Regions from separate parts of the Ruminococcus sp. OA3 genome, predicted to be linked through region 2. Evidence: predicted binding sites of a transcription regulator. Region 2 holds the regulator's gene; each other region holds the start of a gene.

Region 1 (5,650 bases), 1.5 Mb from region 2:
TTGCACAGTTCCCAGAATCGTCCTTCCAGATCCTGTTTCTCAATCGGGGTGATATCCTCGGTCACGTGGCAGTGGAAACTGTTGCTGACATAAGGACGGTCAGATACACCGCGGACAATTCCGTACATTTTCCGGAACTGTTCCACCTGTAATCCACACAGACTCTCCGCAGGCGTCCCGTATATCGCATAGAGAATCCCGTCTTCGAGTTTGTATTTTGCAACTTTATCGTTGATATACTGCAGCACCTCAAGCGCAAACTGCCCGTCCTCTGCAATGGACTTTCCATTATACAGCTCCTGCAGCTCATTGAGCGCCGTGATACCAAACGACGCCGTCATAGGTTTCAGAAGCGGACGTATCTTATCCGAAGGTTTCAGATGCCCTCCATAGAAGCCGCCTTCACAGTAGCCAAGAGGATTCGTAGATGCTCTCATCTCGCCCAGATAATCATATGTGCGGATATGCAGCTGACGGATCATTTCCAGATAAAAGTCCAGCACCTCGTAAAAATCACGGTTTTCAGAACGTGATTTCGCAAGGATCATAGGAAGATGCAGACTGACAGCACCGATATTGAATCTCCCCACAAATACCGGTTTGTCGTCCGGATCAGCAGGATTCATGCCCCCCCGTTCATACCATGGGCTCAGAAATGCCCGGCAACCCATGGGACTGATCACGCGGCCATACTGTTTATACATACTCGAAATATATCCTTTTCCGGTCATAGACAGCCAGTCAGGATACATCGTCTTAGCCGAGCAGGAAACCCCCGCCTCGAACACTTCTTCGCACGGACAGCCAGGCCCGTGCAAGTGTTTATCAAACAGAAAGACGATTTTGGGGAATAGAACCGGTTTTTTATGACCTTTTTTCCCCTGTCCCCCCTTGTGGACCTCCAGCAGTGACAGAGAGACCATCTTCTCAAAATGCTCCGTTCCAAGCCCGATCGTCACAGTCACAAACGGATAGTCTCCTCTGGAGGACCCCACCGTATTAAGTTTATATTCAATGCCCTGCCATCCCTGGTCACAATCCCTGCGAACCTTGTCCATGGCGTATTCCATTGCTTTTTCTTCTCTTCCGGTCCAGCTCTTATCTGCGTATTTCAGAAATTCTGCATAATACTTATCATAGCTTTTCTGTGCATAAGGCCCAAGGATCTTATCCACCTCCGGGACTGTAAATCCACCGTACTGCTGTGCCGCAGTGCTCAGGATAATATCTCCCATTACATCGAATGCCGTGTCCAGAGTCTTCGGTTCATTATACCAGACATTCCCCATCTCAAATCCGTCTTTCAGCACCGTTGCCACATCAAACAGACAACAGTTTATCGTGTCAAGACGGGCAGACTGGTCATGGATATAAATGTAGCCATCCTTGCATGCCTGCAGTTCGTTGCGGTTCATAAAAAATTTTCGGTACAGTTCTTTGTTCAGTTCATTGAAGATCAGGCTCCGCTTTGTAGCCACAAGTGCACTGTCCGTATTGGCATTGCTCTTATCGCCGATATAGCGGATGGACTGGCTCTTTGTATACACATCATCCATCATATGTATGAAATCTATCTTGTAGTTCCGGTAATCACGGTAACTCTTTGCAACAGCAGGGTTGACCTCTTCCAGCGCACCTTCAACGATATTGTGCATATCCTGGATAGGCAGTTCTTTCTTCCCGAGTCTTTCTGCCTTCTCCGTCGCATATTTACAGATGAATGCAATCTCCTCATCTGTGAACTCATACAGAATCCTCCCTGCCGACTTGTTGACTGCCCTGACAATCTTGTCCGCATTAAATGGTTCTCTCGTCCCGTCCTTTTTTATAATGTATACCATTTCCCCTATCTCCTTTTTCACTGATGCTTTTCTTTTTTCAATATCTTGTGTTTTTCAGTGTTAAATAAGTTTTTTATCACTATATCTTGTATCAACCAGTATAGCATGCACCCTGTAGAAAATAAAGTCCCAAATTATTTTCAGACTTTTAGCGTGTTACATCCTTCAGCCATTTATAGGAACGATACCTCTTAAATGCCGGCAGAAACTTCACCGCCTCATCACACGTGATCAGGGCATAGACGACGGGGACCGGTAATTTCAGGACAAACGCCGCAATAGCACCGAGTATGATGGAACAGCCCCAGAGTCCCCAGACATCCAGTATCAGTCCGATCCGTGTATCACCTCCGGACCGGAGGATTCCCACGATGACTGTGCAGGAAACACTCTGTATCACACAGAAATAGGACATGATGAACATCATATATCCCAGAAATTCCCGGGCCTCAGGAGTCAGCACCAGAAAAGCATTCGCAACAGGCCGAATCACAAAAAAGATAAAGAGTCCCCCGGCAATTCCGACGAACAGCGATAGCTTCATGAACCGGGATGCATACACTTTTGCAAGGTCCCTGCGTCCCTCCCCGATCGTCTTTCCCAGAATAATAGCCGCTGCACCTGACAGTCCAAGTGACACAACCATAGCCAGCTGCCTGCTCGTCTGTGCCACTGAGTGGGCTGCTACGGCTGCGCCTCCCAGATGTCCCATGACCGCGCTGATCATCGCCATGCCGGAACCCCATATCAGCTCGTTTGCAGCGACAGGCATTGCATAGCGGATAAAATCCCGCCTGAGCCCGCGATCCCTGACAAAAATGTCACGTATCCGAACTTTGAGCACATCGTTATACTTTCTGTCATACAGCAAAATGATCACCAGTTCTATACAGCGTGCCGTCAGTGTCCCGATAGCCGCACCCGCCGTCCCAAGACTGGGCGCTCCCAACAGGCCGAATATGAAAATAGCATTGACGATAACATTGACCAGCAGAGACACGGCATAGGTAACCATACCGACGAGAACACGCTCCACACTTCGCAACAGATTCAGATATACCATATTGACCGACATCAGCAGATAAGAAAATGCTACGATCCTGAGGTAACGGATTCCTTCAGCTATGATAATATCCTCTCTCGTAAAAATGAGCATCAGTTTTTGCGGTATAAAAAATGCCGCCGCACCAAACAGCAGCCCCACAATGATCGCAAAGCGGAAAGATATTCCCATCACTTTTTCTATGGTACGTGTATCCTTCCTCCCCCAGTATTGTGCCGTCAGCACAGCTGCACCTGAGGTAAGTCCAAACATAAGCAGATTGAGTATGAAACTGATCTGGTTTGCAAGAGACGCCGCCGATAGCGCCGTCTCTCCAACTCTTCCCAGCATAATGACGTCGGCCGCTGTCACACCGACGTTGATCAGGTTCTGCACCGCCATAGGCAGAACCAGGGAAAACACCATTTTATAAAATTGTTTTTTCTCCATTACAATAATTCTTTCAGGATCCGATTGACCATAGCCGGATTTGCTTTTCCTTTCATGGCCTTCATCGTCTGCCCTACAAGGAAGCCAACCGCCTTCTCCTTTCCGTTGTGGTAATCTTCCACAGACTGTGGATTTGCAGCGATGATCTCTTCTATTGCACTGCGGAGTGCAGCCTCATCATTGACTGTTTTCAGCCCCTTCTCTTCTACATACACATCCGGATCTATATTTTCATCAAATATTTTTTCAAAAACTTCCTTCGCTACTGTGCTGTTGATCGTACCGGCATCTGCCAGTTCAATCAGCTTTGCCAGGTTTTCCGGCGCAAACCGGATATCTTCAGGGTCCATCCCGCGCTCCTTTAACAAACGCAGCGTCTCCACCATCAGCCAGTTAGATACCTTTTTCGGTTTACCGCAGACAGCGGTCGTCGCCTCAAACAGATCCGCCAGCCGCTTGGACGAGGTGATGATCTGCGCATCATAATCAGGAATCCCAAATTCCTGCTGGTAGCGTCTCAGTTTTTCGGTACGCAGCTCCGGCTGACGATCGCGTATATCCTGAATCCATGCGTCGCTGATCACGACGGGTACCAGATCAGGGTCCGGAAAATACCGGTAGTCCTGCGCATCCTCCTTTGACCTCATCGCATAGGATTCTCCAGCGCTGTCATCCCATCTTCGTGTCTCCTGTACCACTGTCTCCCCGCTCTCAAGCAGATCGATCTGCCGCTCTTTTTCACCTTCGATCGCCCTCGCAATTGCTTTAAAGGAATTCAGGTTTTTCATCTCAGTCCTTGTGCCGAACTCCTCTGCTCCAACCTCACGGACGGAGAGATTGACATCTGCTCTCATGGATCCCTCCTGCAGCTTGCAGTCAGAAGCCCCCAGATACTGAATGATCATTCTGAGTTTTTCAAGATACGCGATGACCTCCCGGGCACTGCGCATATCCGGCTCAGATACAATCTCAATCAATGGTACGCCGCTCCGGTTATAGTCCACGAGCGAACAGTCCTCCCATTCATCGTGGATCAGTTTCCCGGCATCCTCCTCCATATGAATTTCGTGAATGCCGACTTTTTTCATTCCTCCTTCTTCCGTCTCAATCTCCACGAACCCGTCGTGGCAGATTGGCAGGTACAACTGAGAAATCTGATAATTCTGCGGATTATCCGGGTAGAAATAATTCTTTCTGTCAAACTTACAGTTCTGATTGACCGCACAGTTTGTAGCAAGCCCCACCGCCAGTGCATATTCCACCACCTGTTTATTCAGCACCGGCAGTGAGCCCGGCATACCTGTACAGACCGGACATGTATGGGTATTTGGCTCACCTCCAAACTCTGTGGAGCAGGAGCAGAAAATCTTTGTTTTCGTCGCAAGTTCCACATGGACTTCCAGTCCGATCACTGTCTCATACTGTTTGCTCATTCTGTTTCGCTCCTTTCATCACAGGTCCCCGGTATGTCCTCGTCCGTTCAAATGCATAGCCCGCCCGTATAATATGATCTTCCCGGTAACAGTTTCCGATAAACTGTACGCCGACCGGAAGCCCTGCCGCATCCGTTCTGCACGGTACACTCATCCCAGGCAGACCTGCAAGGTTGACGGAAATCGTATAAATATCACCCAGATACATTTTCAATGGATCGACCAGGCTCTCTCCCAGCTTTGGAGCCGTCGACGGTGCTGTCGGTCCAAGGATCACATCATATCTCTCAAACGCCCGGTCAAACGCCCCCTTGATCAATGCCTTGGTCTTCAGGGCTTTCAGGTAATACGCGTCATAATATCCCGAGCTCAGTACAAAAGAACCCAGCATAATCCTGCGCTTCACTTCCTCGCCAAAACCTTCCGAGCGGGTTTTTTTATACATGCTGTGAAGATCTTCATACTCCGGTGTACGGTAGCCGTATTTGACGCCGTCAAACCGCGACAGGTTAGAGCTGGCCTCTGCAGATGCTATGACGTAGTAAGCCGGAATTGCATATTCTACCAGACTCAGGTCAAATTCTTCCACAATGGCACCTTTTTGCTTCAGCACGTCCGCAGCCTCCTGAACCGCATCTCTCACGTCCGCTTCCAGTCCCTCCCCCATATAATCTGCCGGGATACCGATCCGCATTCCCTTCACATCATCTTCAAGTGCCCCGGTAAAATCATACGATGTACGTTTTACCGATGTGCTATCTTTATTATCATAGGAAGCAATTGCTTCCAAAACTGCTGCGCAGTCCGAAACATCCTTCGCTACCGGTCCGATCTGGTCAAGCGATGATCCATATGCGATCAGCCCGTAGCGCGACACTGTACCG
Region 2 (5,650 bases):
ATGTTCGCCTTTGCACTGTGGAATACAGTATCCAAGACCCTGTTTATCGCACGGGATCCATTCGGCATCAAGCCGCTGTTTTACTGCACACAGAATAATGGATTCTGTTTTGGATCGGAGATCAAGGCACTGCTTGCGCACCCTGATGTGAGAAAAGAGCTGAATGAAAATGTACTTCCGGGTTATTTGTCTTTTCAGTATAATCCGCTTGAAGAAACATTTTATAAAGGTATCTACCAGCTTCTGCCGGGACATTATATGATGATCGAAAACGGAAAGATGCAGATTCACCGTTACTGGAGAGCCAGATTTAACGCTGAAGAGACTATGCGCAGAGAGGAAGCAGAGGAACGCCTGGAGGAGGCACTTCTGAATTCTGTTGAAGCTCATAAGCTCAGTGATGTCGAGGTTGGTTCCTTCTTGTCAGGAGGCATAGACTCTTCTTTTCTGGCTGTAGCAGGAAAGATGGAAAAGACATACAGTATCGGATTTGAGGAAGCCGAATATGACGAGACAAAAAAAGCTGAGGAACTGAGCCGGGTCAACGGGATGACAAATCATTCCAGACTCATTACCCGAGAAGAGTATTGGGAGGCGGTTCCCTGGGTTTTGAAGGCGCTGGATGAGCCGGTGGCAGATCCGTCTATCATACCACTTTACTATCTCTGTGAACTGGCGGCAAGGGATGTTAAAGTCGTTTATTCCGGGGAGGGGGCAGATGAACTGTTCGGGGGGTATAACATCTACCAGTCTGCACTGGCGCTGGAACCATTTGTGCGTATCGTGCCGGCAAAGATACGGCGCCGCCTGCGGCAAATGATGGAGTGTCTGCCGTTTTCATTTAAAGGCAGGGAATATCTGATCAGGGCCGGACAGAGCGTGGAGGAACGCTTTATAGGAAATGCCTATATATTCAAAAACCAGGAAGTTAAAGAACTGCTGAAGAACAAAGAACTGGTCACATATACGGAACAGGATGTTGCAGCGGCATATTATGCCGAAACAGAAGGCCTTGATGACATAACCAGGATGCAGTATATAGACATTAACTTCTGGATGCGCGGCGATATCCTGAGAAAATCGGACCATATCAGTATGGCACATGGACTCGAAGTAAGAGTTCCCTATCTGGATGAGGAAGTCGCGAAAGCAGCATTTTCCGTTCCTGTAAGGCATAGAGTTACGCGTAAACAGACGAAATCATTTTTCCGCAGTGTTTCCGGCGGATATCTCCCGCAGGAGACATCCAAAAGGCGGAAACTGGGATTTCCGGTCCCTCTTCGAAAGTGGCTGATGCAGGAACCGTATCAGGGAATCGTGAGAGCGGAATTTGAGAGCGAAACCGCAGAGAAATTTTTTGAAAAAGACAGACTGACAGTATTGCTGGACCAACACAAAAACGGGAAAAGGGATAACAGCAGAAAAATCTGGACAGTATACCTTTTTTTACTTTGGTACAGGGAAAATTTTTGATTGTCAAGGGCTAAAACTTTGTAAAATTTCAGCCGGATGCGCATAGCAAAGCGCCATAATGAGAACCATTTTACTAGAAAAAACTTCTAGGAGGATTCTTGTTATGGCGCTTAATAAAGTTGAGATATGCGGAGTCAACACATCAAAATTACCGATACTTAGCAATGAAGAAAAAGAAGAATTATTCCGAAAGATCAAACAGGGGGATAAAGAGGCCAGGGAAAAATATATAAAAGGAAATTTGCGTCTCGTCTTAAGCGTGATCAAACGTTTTTCCAACAGTAATGAGGCTGCCGATGATCTGTTCCAGATCGGCTGTATCGGACTGATCAAGGCGATCGATAACTTTGATACGACATTAAACGTCAAATTCAGTACGTATGCCGTGCCGATGATCATTGGAGAAATCCGGCGTTATCTGAGGGATAACAACAGTATTCGTGTGAGCCGCTCTCTGAGAGATATTGCATATAAAGCTATTTTCGCCAAAGAAAACTACGTAAAGCAGAATCTGCGTGAACCGACCATAGCAGAGATTGCCGAGGAGGTAGGAATCCAGAAAGAAGATATCGTATATGCGCTGGATGCGATCCAGAGTCCTATGAGTCTGTACGAACCGGTATATACTGAAGGCGGAGATACGCTGTATGTGATGGACCAGATCAGCGATAAAAAGAACAAAGAAGAAAACTGGATTGAGGATCTGTCTCTTCAGGAAGCGATGAACAGACTGAATGAACGGGAAAAACATATTATTCAGCTTCGGTTTTTTGAAGGAAAGACTCAGATGGAGGTGGCAACTGAGATAGGAATCTCTCAGGCACAGGTATCACGCCTGGAAAAGAGCGCACTGCGAAGTATGAAAAATTATCTGTCATAATTTGCAAAGAGAGAAGAAAAATGTTATGATATTCACAGTTGTGTGATGGGAGAGCGAAAAAGGGGGAAGAGCATGAGATGTCCATTTTGTAACCAGGATAACACCAGGGTTGTTGATTCAAGGCCAGTGGAAGACAGTAATGCAATTCGCAGACGCCGGATGTGTGATGAGTGCGGAAAGCGTTTCACCACATATGAAAAGGTTGAGACCATTCCGCTGATTGTGATTAAGAAAGATCAGAACAGGGAGCAGTATGACCGCGCAAAGATTGAGGCCGGTGTACTTCGGGCATGCCATAAACGTCCGATTTCGGCAGAAAGAATAACGGACCTTATAGATTCAGTCGAGACTGAGATTTTTAATATGGAGGAACGCGAGATCCCCAGTTCCGTGATCGGAGAAATTGTGATGGATAAACTCAAGGACCTGGAGGCGGTTGCGTACGTGCGTTTTGCATCCGTTTATCGCGAGTTTAAAGATGTAAATACGTTTATGGATGAACTCAAAAAGATTTTGAAATAGATTGCCCTTTCCGTCAGAGTATGTTATAATTCAAGCGTTATTGATTGGCACTTTAGCGAGTCAAAGCGCCAAAGAAAATGAGGAAAGAGGGATCATATGAAAAACAAGACAGTGAAAAGAATTCTGGCTGTTGGTCTGTCTGCAATGCTGGCGGCAGCAATGTTCGCAGGATGCGGATCTAAGAGCAACGATGAGAGCAAGTCTGCAGATGAGTCAGCCGAAACTACGCCTACGGCAGAAGCAGCAGATGACGCAGCTGAAGAAGAAAATAAAGAGACAGGGGACGGCACTGTATATAAGATCGGTGTCATCCAATATGTACAGCATGATGCGCTGGATGCATCCAACAAAGGTTTTTTTGCGGCACTTGATGAAATGGGAATCCAGTATGAGGCGGATCAGCAAAATGCAGCGGGAGAGGCTTCATCCTGCCAGACAATTGCACAGACACTGGTGAATAATGGAAGTGACCTGATCTTTGCCATCGCAACTCCGGCAGCACAGGCTGTTGCAGGCGTAACATCTGATATTCCGGTAGTTCTGACAGCTGTTACAGATCCTGCAGAATCCGGACTTGTTGAATCCAACGATGCTCCGGGCGGGAATGTAACCGGCACATCTGACCTGACTCCGGTTAAAGAACAGATTGATCTGATGAAACAGATTCTTCCTGATGTGAAAAAAGTTGGTGTTCTGTACTGCTCCGCTGAGTCAAACTCTGCGATTCAGGCGCAGATGGCTAAAGATGCATGTGCAGAGCTGGGGATCGAGTGCGAAGATTACACGGTGTCCTCATCAAATGAAATCCAGTCCGTTGTAGAATCATCCATCGGAAAAGTAGATGCTCTGTACGCTCCTACGGATAATGTTATTGCAGCAGGTATGGCAACGGTAGCGATGATTGCTAACGATAATAAGATGCCGGTAATCTGCGGTGAGGGCGGAATGGTGACAGAAGGCGGTCTGGCTACTTACGGAATTGACTATTATCAGTTGGGTTACATGGCAGGACAGCAGGCAGCAGAGATTCTTGTGGATGGAAAGAGCCCTGCAGAAATACCGATTGGTTATCTGGACGCATCAAAATGTGAACTGCAGGTTAATGATGAGACAGCGCAGGCACTGGGACTTGACTTATCTGCACTGGATACAGGGAGCGAAGAGTAAGAAACAGGCGCAGCAAATGTATCGAAAGTGGAAAACAACTGGACCAAGGGAGCCATCTTCGGCTCCCTTGGTATTTCTGTTCTTTAAGATTATTCAACTCTGAAAAGATTTTGACGAAAGAATAATGAGAAGCATTGTGTTTTCGTGAAAGTATTTTCTTAAAAAAGGTACCACGTACACGTAGGAGGATAAAAATATGAGTGGTTTTTTTGTTTCAATGCAGGGAGCGGTATCACAGGGAATTCTCTGGGGGATTATGGTACTGGGAGTTTATATCACCTTCAAAATTCTGGATATCGCAGATTTAACAGTTGATGGAAGCTTTGCGCTCGGGGGATGCGTATGCGCCACATTGATCGTTGCACATGGCTGGAATCCGGTGGCAGCGCTTCTGGTATCGCTGGTGGCGGGTGTGATCGCAGGGGGTGTGACAGGGTTTCTGCATACGGTATTTGAGATACCGGCAATTCTGGCGGGAATCCTGACGCAGATTGCCCTGTGGTCTATAAACCTCAGGATCATGGGTGGAAAGAGCAATATTCCGCTGCTCAAATCAGATACTGTGTTTTCATGGATGGTGGAGGCGACAGGGCTTTCACAGACTCATGCCAGTATGATACTCGGGGCAGTGATCGCGGTATTGTGTATTGCTCTTTTATACTGGTTTTTCGGAACGGAGCTGGGAGCGTCTCTCCGTGCCACAGGAAACAATGAGGATATGATCAGGGCGCTGGGTGTCAACATCAAAAAGACAAAAATGCTGGCTCTGATGATCAGCAACGGTCTGGTTGGCCTTTCAGGAGGTCTGGTCTGTCAGAGTCAGAAATACGGTGATATCAACAATGGCACGGGTGCCATTGTGATCGGTCTTGCAGCAATAGTTATCGGTGACGTACTGATGGGACGGCTCCGCTCTTTTGGAAGCAAGCTGACTTCGGCCATTGTAGGTTCGGTTGTCTATTTCCTGATTCGTGCGATTGTATTGCAGCTTGGCATGAGTGCAAATGATATGAAACTGCTTTCAGCGATCATAGTTGCGCTTGCACTGTGTATACCGGTGGCAATCGAGAAACTGCGGATCAGAAAATCCTATTCTGAAGGGGGAAAATAGACATGTTAAAACTAATGAATGTACAGAAGACGTTCAATAAAGGGACGATCAATGAAAAGAAAGCGCTGACAGGCATTGACCTTCATCTGAGGCAGGGGGATTTTGTGACGATCATCGGCGGAAATGGTGCCGGCAAATCAACGATGCTGAACATGATAGCGGGAGTGTATCCGATCGATTCCGGGAAAATCATTCTGGACGGTGAGAATATTTCAAGAAAGCCGGAGTATGCAAGAGCAAAATTTCTCGGACGGGTATTTCAGGATCCCATGAAAGGCACGGCTGCACAGATGGAGATTCAGGAGAATCTGGCACTGGCATACCGAAGAGGCCAGCGGAGGACGCTGCGGTGGGGAATCACCAGGGCGGAAAAAGCGCGGTACCATGAGGAATTAAAAACTCTGGGTCTGGGTCTGGAGGACCGTATGACTTCGAAGGTGGGTCTGCTTTCCGGAGGCCAGCGGCAGGCGCTGACGCTTTTGATGGCGGCACTGCAG
Region 3 (5,650 bases), 140 kb from region 2:
ATACTGCCCGGCGAAAACCGATTTTTTCAGACGGCAGGTATTCAACAGTGCAGACAATCGGTTCAATCCATATAGCATACAGGCATCCTTTGGGAATTTTAAAAAATGGACACTCTGTCTCCACCATGCTGTAGTGACAAAGCCAATTTGAGCTGATCTCAATTGTAACGTGATAATTCACAACGAATTTATCATCCCGGCTATATTTTGCGAGAATGAGACTGCTCATATTGTTTTGTTTTTTAATGTATCCCAGGCAGATAAAATCTTCTGTCTTAATGGCATCTGCTTTTTTCAGCTTTGGCATAAATATACCATCCCTACTGTATTTGAATGTATCTTCAATTGAATCCTCCATTTTTTCTGTATTAGTATGTGTAAAATGGAACTCATTATTTGTCTAATTTTATCTAATGATGTCATTTTTTTCTTCTTTTTCAATTGACTCAGTATAATATTGTATACAAAATACTTATACAAGGATGGTTTATTATGCCGATAAAAAATGTTATATTACTCATTCAGTCAGTATCCGGACACCCATGTCACAAAAGTTATTACCATTTAGCTCTGGCGGTGCATTATTGTTGTGATTTTCAAATATATTATGGATTCTGTCTTGAGCGTCAGATCTATCCATTAATATCTGATGAAACTGAGCTTCCTGTTAAATCAATCTCTCGCAGTATATCCAGAGCTGTATGTGACTGCTGGGATTACGGTAACCGAAAGAAGCTGGACAAGATCGCTAACCGCCATTTAATCGAAAAACCTTCCCCAAAAGAGTTTATTATTTATCTCTGCAGTTATCTGATGGGATTTTCGGCAGATCTGATGATCTGATACACACTGTTTTAATCGATATTTTACGTATGCGTTGAGCGATACCCGTACCTTGGGTATCACTCAAACAACTATCTCTCATTTAAAAGTCCATTATGGGCCCGGTACCACTATCTGACCGGGCATGCCCCGGTCGAACAGTCAGAATCTCCAATATCAAAATCTGATTCTTCGTATTCATACCGTGTAAGAAGCGATGGGTTAAATGGTCTCATAGCTGCTTTACGTGCATCGTACTCCTCCTTAGTAATGGCTTCGTAGGGCAGTAATTCATAAAAGCTGTCATCATAACTTAAAAACGACAGAGCAACCACATCATCCCAGTTGTCCCACACCCACTGTTCCGTATCTTCCCACTCATCTTCCCGCACATGAACAGTGATAGAACAATTATGGTCCACATAATGCTCCATGAACATTTTATAAGTTTCCAGCTGCTCTATTGCGGATACATCTGCCTTCACTTTACCGGCTGGTGCCTTTACCGGGAATTCCACAACCTTTGTTGTCGCATTCTCCGGATTCTGCCCCACCTCAGGCAGCACCGGATATTCCAGTTCTTCACATACCCGGCACAGGGGATCAGCCGCATTAATTCTTACCCTCCTTATATAGTAAGGAGAATGTGAATAATGAACACCGCTTGAAACTGTCGGCAGCAGGGACAACGTCCCCTCCGGTTTGATGGTTGTCACCAGCAGCGGTTTTCCGGTGCCCAGTCTGTCGGCGAGCTGTTCTGCCGCTTCATGAGCTTCTCTGCGAAGTTTATCAAGAAGCTTCCTTTGATTTTCCACAGACATCCCCGTAGCGTTGACCATATCCTGCCACCCAGTCATCGAACAGCCCAAAAGGCGGTCTCTTTTCTGTACAGTATTCCAGCGGTGTATCTCCAGGTCACGGCAGGTCATGCGGTATCCGGCTCTGGCTGACAGCCTCTGTGCCTCCAGCAATGCCTGCTCATCCAGCTTACCATCCCGAACAAATCCCATGACATTCAGTGTCGTCAGATTGCAGAGTCCGTGACTGTCCATAAGTACTTCCCCGCACGGGTTGCATCCGTTAAAATTCGGCCGGCGCTTCTTTCCGGCCTCCTCATTGATCCATCCCGGTTCCCCGGAGTAGCGCATCTGCTGCATATGCCAGTGAAGCTGTTCTCTGGATGGCTTTTTCTTATAATAGATCGAATTGTTGCTCATCTGTCTGTGGGCGATGGACTGATCCAGCTCCCACCGTCCGTTGATCTGGCGGTACAGATTGCTCTTTGCTTTGATACACACCTGATCGTCTGCATCTATAAGACCAATCTCTGATGTCCTCCGTACTCCTCCGGAGACTACATTTTCACCGATAATATTGGCGATGTCCAGCAGGTCGATGGGCTGCAGCTGTGTCCGTGCAGCCTTATCTCTGTCCCCGGCAGCCCGTATTACCCTGTGTATTTTTCCCAGCATTGCCATCATAGACTCATGACCGCTGGCTGTCCCTCCAAAGGTTTTCAATCTTTCTCCTCTGGGACGGATCGAATCATAATTTACCACAATCTCCCGTATTTTACTGTATTCATGATTACTCAGTATATCGAAATAGTGACTCAGAGCCTGAGCCCACCCCTCCTTTGAATCACCGACAGACAGAACTGCCGTGTCCTTAGTGAAAGTCAGATCTGTAAATTCCAGGCGGTCCTGTGGCGGGCAGCCGTCGTATGCCTTGTGCAGTATCTCAATATCCGTGCGGATCTTTGGAAGTCTTTCGGCATCTTCTTTCAATACCCTCACTCCCACGCCACTTCCTACCATCAGCAGATAAAACAGATCATGATAGGCACTGAAATCATCAATCACCTCAAATGCACAGTTGTAATTTGCCATGGGATAGGCATCTGCTACAGGGGTATTTCCAACCCAGAGTGTCCGTCCCGATAAAAACTGACGCAGATGATAAATATTATCGTACAGCTTCCTGGCCTCGTCTTTTGAAGTGGGTGCCAATGAGCAGTTATACTCTACGGCACGCCGCACCGTCTCCCACCAGAATTCACGCCGTCCAAACTTAGGCAGATATCTGGAATAAGTACGGGTGTATACGAAAGATCCGAGTTGTTCCATAGGGTTCGGTGCATGTTTATAAGTGCTCAAAAACTCTCTGTCCAAAAGCCCGTCTTCCCAGCTCCCGCCGGCACGTTCTTTATCCTTCTCTATTCGGTATAAAATGTATGCTTTTGCCGTTTTATAGTATTTCTGTTCAAACAGCGTCTCCTCCACCGTATCCTGGATTTTTTCTATATCTAAGACGTCCGTTTCCATATCTTTCAGTCTGCTCACCGTAAGCTCAGTAGCTTTTTGCACCATAGGCTGATCCATCTCTCCCGCCGCAGCCGAAGCAAGCGCAATCGCCCTCGATATAAAATCCGCGTTAAAAGGAACAACCTTTCCGCTTCGCTTTCTTACATTCATCTACATCCTCCTGTTATAACGTTCAAGTCTCATATTTCCATATTTTGTGTTTTTTTCCATTTATCACACCATATATAGTATATCACTTACAAAGAATTAACAACAGGAAAATTTATGCAGAAGGCATCATTACATTAGTATTTCTCAGCCAGCTGCTATTTAATTCCATAATTCACGCCAGTTTTCTCAGAAATCTTCTCATCATAACCCCGATCCACCCCAGAGATGAGACAACTGCCGGCAACATCCAGATGACTGACTGGTCACAGACTGCTTTTCCAATCCAATAAGAGGGAAGCGGTGAAAAAAGATACTGTATATGATCCGGAACACAATAAGGCACCAAAGCACCCAGCGTCATAAGCGTCGACAATTTTGCCGCTGCCAGTCCTTCCAGCTTATTTGATGACACCGAGACGATCAGCAGTGCGATAATGATGCCCTGCAGTACCCCTCCGGCGCTTAAAAACAGGATCTCCCACATGCAAAGCTCTGTCAGTCTGAAAACCGGAAGAAGAACCAGTGTGACGGCAAACGCGATCGCAGCTGGTACGCCAAGCCGGGACGCCAGATACCCTTTCCTTCCCAGCGTTGTGATAAACAGATAACCTGCGATATGGTCATCTGTTTCTTCCAGAACTACCATCGCAGCCACAAAGCAAAACATAACCGGAGACAGCATGGAAAAAAACATATCCAGCAGTCCGTAGTACGGGGTAAACACACTTGGTCTGGCAAGCCAGCCCGTGAGCACCTCCTCCAGCAGAGGCATTCCGAATCTAAAGAACAGCCCGCAAAGAACCGGGGCAAAACACGCGGCAAACAGCATCATATCACGCCTTATAAAACGAATCATCTGTATGAAACACAACCTTATCGCTTTCATAATTCACCCCTCATGCATTTCTCCACATTTTCAGCACACAGCTTTGCGCCGCAGACAGGAGTACCCCGGTCAGCACTGCAAGAATCAGTATTTCCATTGCCGAAGGTATATACCCGTCCATCATGTTCATACAGATGACCGCAGGATAGTACCGCAGTACATCCGTTGTAATTCCCAGTATATGCAGTACTGCCGGAAGGAAGCTGATAAGCTCAACCGGCATGATCCAGAGTATGAACTGATTAAGGCTGTTTATTTTCGTCGACACAATAATTCCCAGAAGTGTAAAAATCACCGATGATACCGCAGTTCCTGCAAGCACAACAGATCTTGTAACCGTATCTGCTGCTGCTGCAAGCACTGCTGCCACAGCCACAGATATCACACTCAGAGAGAGTACCTTGGCCGCCACATATTCCATGGCACGAACCGGCATAACGGCGAAAGCCAAAGAGACTCTCTGACTTTTTTCAAGCAGAATGATCGCCCCCATAAAGAACAGGCCCATCGCTGCCGGGTCGGAAAAAATCAGAATGGGAGCCACTTTTTCCTGCCATGATTCCGGCATCGCAGACAATACTGCGACGTAAAATACCGTCAGAATAGCATATAGAAAATAAAAGCCATATTTAAACTGAAAACGCATATCCCACAATGTCAGGCTCCATAGTCTCATACCAGTGTCCTCCCCGTTATATCGATGAATATATCATTCAGCGTAGGTTCACTGCTGTGAATCGACTGCAGACGATTTTCCCTGATCAGCGTCTGTAATCTTTTATCCTGAGACAGCCCGTCAAGCGGGCACTCCGCCTGGTGTTCCCCATGTTCAGTCCAGGTATACGCTACCCTTGCAGCTCCCCTTAACATGATCAGACTGTGAGGGCTGTCAAGCGCCATGATCTTACCATTTACAATGAATGCCACTCTGTCACACAGCTCCGCGGCGTCCTGCATATTATGCGTGGTGAGCAGAATCGTTTTCCCCTGCTCTTTCTCCCTGCGGATCAAATCTTTCATGACACGGCTGTTCGCCGGGTCCAGCCCGCTTGTAGGCTCATCAAGGCAGAGCAGCACGGGATCGTGCAGCAGGGCTTTTATAAAGTTCAGCCGTGCTTTCATTCCCTTGGAATATTCCGATACGCGCTTACCTCCCTCTCGCTCTAGTCCTACCGCAGATAAAAGCTCATCAATTGAACGCGGCTGTTTTTCATACAGAGATCCAAAAAAACGGAGGTTCTCTTTTGCCGTAAGTTTTTCATACATGGTGGAAAATTCAAAGTCCACCCCGACGTCCTCATAAAAATGACTCCCCCGGTGTCTGCACTCTGTTCCATTGACCACCACGCTCCCATGGTAGTCAGGGAGCATTCCGATCAATATTTTCTGCAACGTACTTTTCCCCGCACCGGATGGACCCAAAAAGCCGAAAATTTCTCCTCTTCCGACAGAAAAGTTCAGGTCGGTT

What was found. The regulator NrdR, encoded in region 2, represses ribonucleotide reductase genes. The targets are predictions, from matches to a motif close to CACNANATNTNGTG.
Region 1: nrdD (anaerobic ribonucleoside-triphosphate reductase) is a predicted target of NrdR. The motif match lies at 1,919-1,932, and genes of this name have one in related genera.
Region 3: nrdJ (ribonucleoside-triphosphate reductase, adenosylcobalamin-dependent) is a predicted target of NrdR. The motif match lies at 3,363-3,376, and genes of this name have one in related genera.

Annotation. Positions count from the first base shown of each region.
Region 1 covers NZ_JAKNTO010000001.1:78,007-83,656, forward strand. The annotation lists gene nrdD (anaerobic ribonucleoside-triphosphate reductase) at 1-1,841, opposite strand, end outside; gene MCG98_RS00420 (MATE family efflux transporter) at 1,990-3,333, opposite strand; gene gatB (Asp-tRNA(Asn)/Glu-tRNA(Gln) amidotransferase subunit GatB) at 3,333-4,766, opposite strand; gene gatA (Asp-tRNA(Asn)/Glu-tRNA(Gln) amidotransferase subunit GatA) at 4,750-5,650, opposite strand, start outside.
Region 2 covers NZ_JAKNTO010000001.1:1,552,462-1,558,111, forward strand. The annotation lists gene asnB (asparagine synthase (glutamine-hydrolyzing)) at 1-1,473, shown strand, start outside; gene sigG (RNA polymerase sporulation sigma factor SigG) at 1,577-2,353, shown strand; gene nrdR (transcriptional regulator NrdR) at 2,426-2,875, shown strand; gene MCG98_RS07040 (ABC transporter substrate-binding protein) at 2,972-4,042, shown strand; gene MCG98_RS07045 (ABC transporter permease) at 4,239-5,153, shown strand; gene MCG98_RS07050 (ABC transporter ATP-binding protein) at 5,156-5,650, shown strand, end outside.
Region 3 covers NZ_JAKNTO010000001.1:1,689,376-1,695,025, reverse strand. The annotation lists gene MCG98_RS07655 (hypothetical protein) at 1-307, opposite strand, end outside; gene MCG98_RS07650 (sporulation initiation factor Spo0A C-terminal domain-containing protein) at 493-843, shown strand; gene nrdJ (ribonucleoside-triphosphate reductase, adenosylcobalamin-dependent) at 954-3,296, opposite strand; gene MCG98_RS07640 (ABC transporter permease) at 3,469-4,182, opposite strand; gene MCG98_RS07635 (ABC transporter permease) at 4,193-4,858, opposite strand; gene MCG98_RS07630 (ABC transporter ATP-binding protein) at 4,855-5,650, opposite strand, start outside.